DNA from 2 places in the Carnobacterium iners genome. Region 2 is predicted to be linked to the other one. Evidence: a T-box and tRNA genes for the amino acid it is inferred to sense, from the RefSeq annotation. Region 2 holds a T-box; the other holds one or more tRNA genes.

Region 1 (4,762 bases), 1.6 Mb from region 2:
ATATTTTCTAACAAACTTTCGTAGATTGGTTTAACTTCTAAGAAGTCGGCCATCACATAGGCTATCAATGATACAACAGCTAACGGCATTAATTGATTGAAACCTCCAACCATTTCGGTAACTAATAAAATAGCTGTTACAGGTGCTTTTCCAATGGCAGTAAAGTAACCAGCCATAGCAAATAAAATAAAATGAGCGATATACTGACCGTCCATATTAAAATAATAAACCATGAGCTGAGCAAATAGTGCACCAATAATGGCACCTAATGACAAAATGGGTAAGAAGATGCCCCCTGGCAGACTAGCTCCATAAGAGATCATTGAGAAAATAAATCGAAAAATAAATAATCCAACTAAAACAGACAAGGATAAATTCCAATCTGCTAATTGCGTAATAATACCACTTCCACCTCCCATTAATTCTGGTAAAAAATAGCCGATTGGGATTACTAGTAAAAGTGGGATAACTGAATTAAAATGTTTAGGAATAAAGGGGAATAATTGATAAAATTTTGGAAGGACATCCAATAAGACCTTATTGTAAACTCAGCCTCCAAAACCGAGAATGATTCCTAATAATGGTAAATAACTATAATATTTAAGTGGCAAAGACGTAACTGCTCCGATGTCTAATATAGGAGTTAAACCAAAAATAGTTAAAGAGACGAAGTTGGCAACAATTGCTGAAGTAAACGTTGTTATCGCAACTAAGGGGGAGAAGTTGTGATGGACCTCTTCTAAGATAAACATTAAGCCTGCGATGGGCGCATTAAAGGCAGCTGCCAAACCAGCACCAGCACCACTTGATAATAAAATTTTCTCTTCTGTTTCATCTCCTTTTGTTAGTTTACTGACACCCAACCCTACTGAAGCTCCTAACTGAATAGAAGGACCTTCTCTACCAAGAAAAAGTCCAGATCCAATAGCTAATAGTCCGCCGATGAATTTTTTCCATAAGACGGACCACCACTCAATATGGATAATTCCTTGAACTTGACCTTCTACTTGAGGAATACCACTTCCTTTAATATTTGAATCGCTTTTTACAAGTAAACCAATAACAATTGCAATAACAATGGAAATAACCACCCATGGAATCAACCATAGAGGATTTGAATGGAAAAATTTATATAAGAGAATAATATTTTTAAAAATGATTTCTACACCTAAACGAAATAAACTTACGAGGAAGCCTACCAACACCCCAACTACTATACCTTTAGTGATGTATCGAATTCGTCGATCTTTAAGCGCAGTGAACAATCTTTTCATGCTTTAAACTTCCTTTTCTAAAATATATTTTAAATCTCACTCATCTATACTACACCTTTTAAGCGAGGAGAAACAAGATGGATAGTAAACGAAGAGAGTTAATGTAAATAAATAATTGGAAATTAAAAGCAAATGTAACAACTAGATTAAAAGTTTTTTGCGTAAAAATATAAAATAAAAGTAATTTCTTAATTTTATACTAAATAGAATATAATAGAAGAGGTTTAGTAGAAAGATTAGAAAGAAAAGATTTAAATCAAAAAAAGCAAGAACTTTTCTAGACAAAAAAAAGCAGAGAATTTTTTAAAAGCTTTACTTAAATCAAGCACTAGCTTATAATAAAACTAGCAAAGTTATATTAAGATAGAATTTGATATAAATGTAGGTTCCATAGCTCAGTTGGGAGAGCACTACCTCGACAAGGTAGGGGTCGCTGGTTCGAGCCCAGTTGGGACCATACTGTTAATTAAATAAAAGTTCTATAACGTTGATAGGTTTAACATCCTATCACGCTATAGGGCTTTTTTTTGACTGTCTATCTACTTATTGACAAATAATGACTAGCATTTTAGTAATAGGATTTAGGCTAAGTAATTTTTAAAATCTTTAAAACAGTCTAATCAAATGAGATATGTTATAATTTACTAAAAGCTTAAAGGAGAAAAGATGAAGAAAATACTTAAAGAAACTGTAGAAGAACTTAAGCAATTTATGTCGGGAAAAACAATAGATACAATCATTCCGCCAATAATCTACGTAATAGGAAATAATCTTTTTGGACTTAATGTAGGGATTATTCTTGCTTTATCGGTTGCTTTTCTTTTTGCTTTGTTAAGACTTCTAAAAAAAGAGAATATTCTCTATGCTTTGGGAGGCATTGGTGGAGTAGCTCTTGCTTCTGGATTTGCTCTTATTGCAGATAATGCAGCAAATTATTTTTTACCGAAGATAATAGGGAGCGGCGCTTTATTTTTAATCTCTACTATAAGTATTTTTGTTGGAAAGCCTCTTGCAGCAATTTTGAGTCATGTATCAAGAGGTTGGAGCTTTGATTGGTTTTTAAGAAAAGATATTAAACCAGCTTATAGAGAAGTAACCATCGTATGGGCAATTTTATTTCTAGCAAGAATGCTTCTCCAACTATTTTTATATAATAGAGGAAATTTAACAGAATTAGGTTGGGCAAGTATTTTACTGGGTTTTCCGGCAACACTGACCGTATTGGTTTTGACGCTTATTTATGGAGGATGGAGACTTAGAGTATTGGGAGGACCTGGTATAGAAGAGTTCCAAGAAGGGAAGAACCCACCATGGGAAGGTCAGAAAAAAGGGTTTTAATTTAGAAATCATCTATTTGAATAATCCAGCAATAAAAAATGTGATGATAGAAACAGACCCACCTAAGGTTGTTCCCCAAATTAAGTCAATAATAGTTATTTTAAGAGGCCAATTCTTTAAAGTAGCTAAATTAGTCAAGTCATAGGTAGCGTAGGTTAAAAATCCTAAAAACATTCCTGCAAATAAAGCATAAGTCCAACTGTTGCTTACTATTGCTGGGTTGATTACGAAAAATACCAAGCCAGCTATAAAGATTAAATAGAAAATAATAGCTGCAACCCAATTAGGTTTGTCACTCATAATAAAACCTAACTCTCGTTTATATAAATTTTTAGCAACCAATCCTAGCCAGATAAGATCAATAATTAAAAAAATAGTGAAAGCTATTGAATAATGCTTTAAAATTTCTAACATATTCATTTTCCTCCTTTTATTACGTACCGCCTTTTTTAAAATGATAGATGAATATACCTATGCAGTTATCTTATAAGGAAAAGAATAAACAAAATACTAATCAATTGAGTTTAATTAATCTATTTTTTTAATATATAAGATAATGCAACCGCACCAGCACCAGCACCAACAGCTATAATTGACGAAGTTTCTGTTATATATCTGGGTTTTGTGCCAATTAAATTTGTAAATAAGAGCTCTAATTCTTTTGCTTCTTCTAAATTGTTAACGTGGACAATACTATAGGATTCAATAGTATGATCTTTCATTATTTTCTTAACATGTTTTACTAACTTATTGAGACTAGCTTTAGTTGTAAAAGAAACGCTATCTAATGCGCCTTTTCCTTCTTCATCTAACGTTACAATAGGTTTCAATCCAATTTTCTTTCCTATTTTTCCAGTAGTTGTACTTAAACGACCAGATTTTATCATGTTATCTAAAGTCTTTACACGAACCAATATTTTACTTCTCGCTATATCGCTAGTTATTGTATCGACGATTTCCTTTTGTTTGTAACCTTCTGTAATTAAATCAGCGGCTTTAGCAACTAACAGTCCTTGAGCTCCTGAATTCTGCTTAGTATTGATAACATCTATTTTAAAGTCATCAGATTCCATTCTCTTAGCGACTCTTTTAATCGTACTATAAGTTCCGCTTAATTCTTTGGAAACAGTCATAACAATCAATGATTTATAGTGTGTAGAAAGATAGAGCAAAATATTTTCTATCGATTTTTCATCAGGCTGTGATGTTGTTGGTAAGTCTCTACTGTCTTTGGAATAGTCCAGTAGTTGTTTAGGAGTAATAGATAATTTATCGATAAAAGAAGTATTCTCGAATAATATGCTTAAATTAATGACATGAATTTGTTCTGCATCAATAAACTCTTGAGGGACGTCTGCTATACTGTCTGTCAATAAAGCGATATCTGATTTTCTTCGCAACATAGTATCTTGCTGTTTTTTCATATCGTCTACTTTCTGGTAGCCTACATTTCCATTTTGACGAAGTATTTCAAAAACACGTTCAGGTTCGTTGGAATGGATATGGACTCTTACTTGGTTTTTATTAGCAGCAACAATCAGAGAATCACCTAAATGGCTCAATGATTTCTTAATACTTTTAGTATCGATTTCGTCTGCTCTTAATAAACATTCTGTACAATAGCGGTAAGTAATTTCAGCATTCATATCGTGTTCAACTTCAACACTGATACTATCTTTTTGCAGTTTATTAATAGATTCTGGGCCTATTGAGTTTCCTTTTTTAAAGTATTCTAGCATCCCGTGAATAAAGAAAGCGAAGCCATTTGCTCCTGCATCTACAACTTTTGCTTTTCTTAACTCTTTTAGTTGAAACTGTGTTTTTATTACTGCATCATTCAATACGATGATTGCTGCTGACATGAGTTCTGTGATCGTATTACTTGAACCATCTTGTCGACTTAAGGCTTCTCCCCAATCTCTCATAACCGTTAAGATAGTGCCTTCTACAGGTTGTTCAATTGCGTCATACGCATATTCAGCTGCTTTCTTACTAGCTGAAGCATATTGATTGTAATCTATAAATTCTTGATCAGATATCTCCACGCTTAATCCGTAGATATATTGGGCAAAAATAATACCTGAATTTCCTCTAGCCCCACGAATCGCAGCATCAGAAAAAGATTCTAACGTTTGTTTAACCGTTTCTCC
Region 2 (4,762 bases):
ATAGCTTTTATCTTTTCTTGTGGAGATTCTAATTTTTTAAGCATCCATTCCATGCGTTTAAGTCCAGGTTTCATTCCAAATATTTTTCTACCATGAATCCAATTTAATGCTTCTTCGTAAGTTTTAAACATTAGCTACACCCCGTCTTTTGTAGTCATCGTTTTTTACAGAGTATTGTATAATAAAAAGTAAAAAATCTTTGCCTTCTCTCATAGTAGTGAAGGCAAAGATTTTTTTCAAGTTTATTTAATTATGATTGAGTTTTTAATATTTCAATTCTTTCTAAAACAAGCATTTGTTTCTCAAGATACTCTTTTTCTTTTGCTTTTTCTGCTTCAACAACAGCAATTGGTGCATTGTCAACAAACTTAGCATTAGATAGCTTACCTTTAACGCGTTTAACTTCACCTGACCACTTAGCTAATTCTTTTTCTAAACGAATAATCTCTTCGTCAATATTAATTAATCCCGCCAAAGGAAGATAAATTTCAGCGCCTGTAATGACAGCACTCATAGCTGTTTCAGGAGCTTTAATGGTACTTGAAATAGTTAGATTTTCAGGGTTACAGAAACGTTCAATATAAGAAGTATTGTTTTTCAAAAATGATTCAACTTTAATATCATTTGTTTTAATTAACAATTCAACAGGTTTAGATAGAGGCGTATTTACTTCTGAACGAATATTACGAACTGAACGAATCAATTCCATTAATACGTCCATCCCCTCAGTCGCTTCTTCATCTGACAACTCTGGACGAACAACTGGATATTCGGCAACAACCAATGATTCTCCAATATGTGGAATATTCTCCCATATTTCTTCTGTTACAAAAGGCATCACTGGATGCAATAAGCGAAGTGTTTGATCTAAGACATGAGCTAAAACACTTCTTGTCGTTTGTTTAGCCTCTTCATCTTCATTAAATAAAATTTCTTTACTCATCTCAATATACCAGTCACAAAAATCATCCCAGATAAAGTGGTAAAGATGTCGGTTAGCTTCTCCAAATTCAAAACGCTCAAATAAATCAGCTACTTTTTCGATTGTTTTATTTAGTTTAGTTAAAATCCAACGATCAGCTATTGTTTTCTTACTAGTTAAATCGATTTGTTCAACTGTAAAATCTTCCATATTCATCAATGCAAAGCGACTTGCATTCCATATTTTGTTGATGAAATTCCAGGAAGCATCCATCTTATCGTAACTAAATCGTACATCTTGGCCAGGCGCTGAACCATTAGACAAGAACCAGCGCAATGCATCTGCACCGTACTTATCTACTACTTCCATCGGATCAATTCCATTGCCTAAGGATTTACTCATTTTACGACCTTCTTCATCTCGAATTAATCCATGAATAAGTACATCATTAAATGGTTTTTTGCCAGTAAATTCCAGACTTTGGAAAATCATTCGACTTACCCAGAAGAAAATAATGTCGTAACCTGTTACTAATGTGTTATTAGGAAAGTATCGTTTAAAATCTTCTGAATCTTCATCTGGCCAACCCATCGTTGAAAAAGGCCAAAGAGCTGAACTAAACCAAGTATCTAAGACATCTGGATCTTGCTCCCAGTTTTCACTATCTTCAGGTGCTTGCATCCCTACGTAAAGTTCACCCGTTTGTTTATGAAACCAAGCTGGTATCCTATGACCCCACCATAATTGGCGTGAGATAACCCAATCATGGACATTTTCCATCCAGCTTAAATAGGTGTTTTCAAATCGTTCTGGCACAAAATTAACTTTATCTTCCGTTTTTTGTAGATCGATTGCTTCTTTTGCAAGAGGCTTCATTTTAACAAACCACTGAGTAGATAAACGAGGTTCAACAATAACTCCCGTTCTTTCCGAGTGCCCTACACTATGGACCATTTTTTCAATTTTTACCAGTCGTCCTTGAGCTTCTAAATCTTTGATAACCGCTTTTCTAGCGTCAAAACGATCCATCCCCGCGTATTTACCAGTTATTTCATTCATCGTTCCGTCTGGATTCATAACATTTGTGCGCGGCAAATCATGGCGATTTCCAACTGCAAAGTCATTAGGGTCATGTGCTGGAGTTATCTTAACAACTCCTGTTCCAAAATCCATCTCAACGTACTCATCCGCAATTATTGGTATTTCAAGATTCATCAATGGTAAAATAATTTTTTTACCAATGAGATGCTGGTAACGTTCATCATCAGGATGAACAGCGACTGCTGTATCGCCTAACATCGTTTCTGGACGCGTTGTAGCAATTTCTACAGAACCACTGCCATCTGCTAATGGATAGGTCATGTGATAGAAAGCTCCATCAACATCTTTATGAATAACTTCAATATCTGATAAAGCCGTCTTCGCTTTTGGGTCCCAGTTAATAATATATTCCCCACGATAAATTAAGTCTTTATTAAACATCGTAACGAAAACTTTTCTAACTGCTTCTGATAATCCATCGTCTAACGTAAATCTTTCACGACCGTAATCAACAGATATCCCAACTTTTGCCCACTGTTCACGAATAACTAAAGCGTACTCTTCTTTCCATTCCCAAACGGTCTCGTTAAATTTTTCTCGTCCTAAGTCATAACGTGAAATACCTTCTTCAGCTAATTTAGCCTCTACCTTGGCCTGTGTTGCAATCCCTGCATGATCCATACCTGGCAACCACAAAGTATCAAAGCCTTGCATTCTTTTTTGGCGAATAATAATATCTTGCAAAGTTGTGTCCCAAGCATGCCCTAGATGCAACTTACCTGTAACGTTTGGAGGAGGGATAACAACAGAATAAGCTTCTTTTGTTTTATCTCCGCTTGGTTTGAACAAATCTTTTTCAAGCCATTTTTCATAGCGACCGGCTTCAACTTCTTGCGGTTGATATTTCGTCGGCATTTTCAATTCTTTAGACATTTTTTAGCCTCTTTTCTTTTTATTGTTTATAACTAACAAAAAAAAGCATTCGTCCTAATACAACTAGTTGTATTAGGACGAATGCTTTTTAATTCGCGGTACCACCTATTTTGTATATCTCCACAAGAAATATACCTCTCTTCACGTTTTTAACGAAACGTCATTCCGAACAAAGTTACTGTACATTCACCTTGTTAGCTCCCAAGCTACTTTCATTTTATTTTGGTCAAGAACTCTCAGCATCTGCTCTTTTCTCTGGATAACCATGTAACAAAACTACTTCTCTTGTTCATTGCTTTTTTTCTATAATTTAGTTTAGCACTGAAAAGATGTTAATTCAATCTTAATTTTAATATTCTGTCTAAATTAACGTACTGCTTTTGCACTTTCGATTGCTTTATCGTAGTTCGGCTCATCAGACATTTCTGATACCACCTCTTTGTAGATTAACTTGCCCGTTGCATCAATAATAAATACTGAGCGAGCTAGTACATTTAATTCAGGAATAGCTATTCCATACATTTTGCCAAAAGATAAATCTACATCACGAAACATTTCCATATCTATGCCTTCTCCTGCACACCAATTTTCCTGCTCATCTTTTGTATTTGTAGAAATAGTTATTAAGTTGATTCCTTCGAGTTCACTTACATTTTTATTGAAAGCTTTTGTTTGAACCGCACAGACTCGTGTATCAATATCAGGAACAACACTTATCAAAGTAATTTCCCCTTGACAATTTTCTAAAGATATCGTTTCATCATTTTTATTTCTAACAAAAAAATTTGGGACCATTTCCCCTATGTTGGGCTGAGTACCTTCTATTTTTAATAACTTGCCTTTTTTTGTGAATTCCATATTTACTCGCTCCTATCTCTAAACATATTTACCCATTAAGTATACGCTGTCTGAAAAGAGAAATGCAAATTTTAGATTTCATTTACCTTTCATTAAAAAAAGGTAAGAGTAGAGTATTATTACACTTTAGGTACTTTTATAATACTTAATGTTTACCTTTTTATAGTCGGTGGAAGCAATTTCCCATCATAATAAACCAATGTTAATATTTCACCAGTCAGGTCAATATAACGAACATCAACTCTTGAAGGAACAACTACTCTACCTGGGGCAAAATTTAAAATAGAGGTAATTCCTGAGTCCACTAGCATATTTATCGACTCTTGAGAGTATTCACTCGGAACGGTAGAAATAGCTACATGAATATTTTCACGAGATAAAACACTTCTCATTTGATCGATAGAATAAATCGGAACGCCGGATAAAATTTTTCCAGATTCTTCTTCATTTTTTTCGAAAGCACATGTTATTTTCATATTATCGTCTCTACGAAAATTATTAGCGATTAACGCTTTACCTATATTTCCTACACCCACTAAAGCTATATTTACGATTTTATTCACATTTAAAATTTCATGGAAGACTTCTAATACGTAATCAACTTCATAACCGTATCCACTTCTACCTAATTCTCCGAAATGAGAAAAATCACGGCGGATTGTTGCTGAGGGTATCTGTGTTAATTCACTAATTTCTTGTGATTTAATCCTCTTTACTCCTTTATCTGCAAGCTTTTTTAAACATCGGTAATAAACTGGTAATCTTTTAGCAGTTGCCCTAGGTACATAGTGTTCTTCCTGCTCACTTTTCATTAAAAATCCTCCAATTGCCTATCTCTTTCTTTAAATCATATCATCAATAAAAACAAAACTCAATCTTTTTGTGATAAAAATCACATTAAAATCATAAAAACGCTTTCTATGATTTATTGAAAAAAGATTAGAAATAGTATTTTCTCTAATCCGTCTGAGATAAGTCTATTTCTGATCTTTTTTAATTTATAATAGT

The links. The T-box of region 2 lies ahead of B9Y54_RS10820 (valine--tRNA ligase). A T-box ahead of a tRNA ligase gene usually reads a tRNA of that ligase, here a tRNA-Val.
Region 1: it encodes a tRNA-Val, which carries the amino acid that the T-box ahead of B9Y54_RS10820 (valine--tRNA ligase) is inferred to sense. The anticodon was not compared.

Annotation. Positions count from the first base shown of each region.
Region 1 is NZ_FXBJ01000002.1:637,445-642,206, forward strand. Features, by position in the region: partial or broken gene B9Y54_RS03275 (ClC family H(+)/Cl(-) exchange transporter) at 1-1,274, opposite strand, end outside; tRNA gene B9Y54_RS03280 (tRNA-Val) at 1,659-1,731, shown strand; gene B9Y54_RS03285 (DUF3159 domain-containing protein) at 1,941-2,612, shown strand; gene B9Y54_RS03290 (DUF2177 family protein) at 2,625-3,026, opposite strand; gene B9Y54_RS03295 (DAK2 domain-containing protein) at 3,146-4,762, opposite strand, start outside.
Region 2 is NZ_FXBJ01000002.1:2,256,684-2,261,445, forward strand. Features, by position in the region: gene B9Y54_RS10815 (bifunctional folylpolyglutamate synthase/dihydrofolate synthase) at 1-131, opposite strand, end outside; gene B9Y54_RS10820 (valine--tRNA ligase) at 251-2,896, opposite strand; T-box leader at 2,967-3,198, opposite strand; gene tpx (thiol peroxidase) at 3,263-3,754, opposite strand; gene B9Y54_RS10830 (redox-sensing transcriptional repressor Rex) at 3,907-4,566, opposite strand; gene thiI (tRNA uracil 4-sulfurtransferase ThiI) at 4,753-4,762, opposite strand, start outside.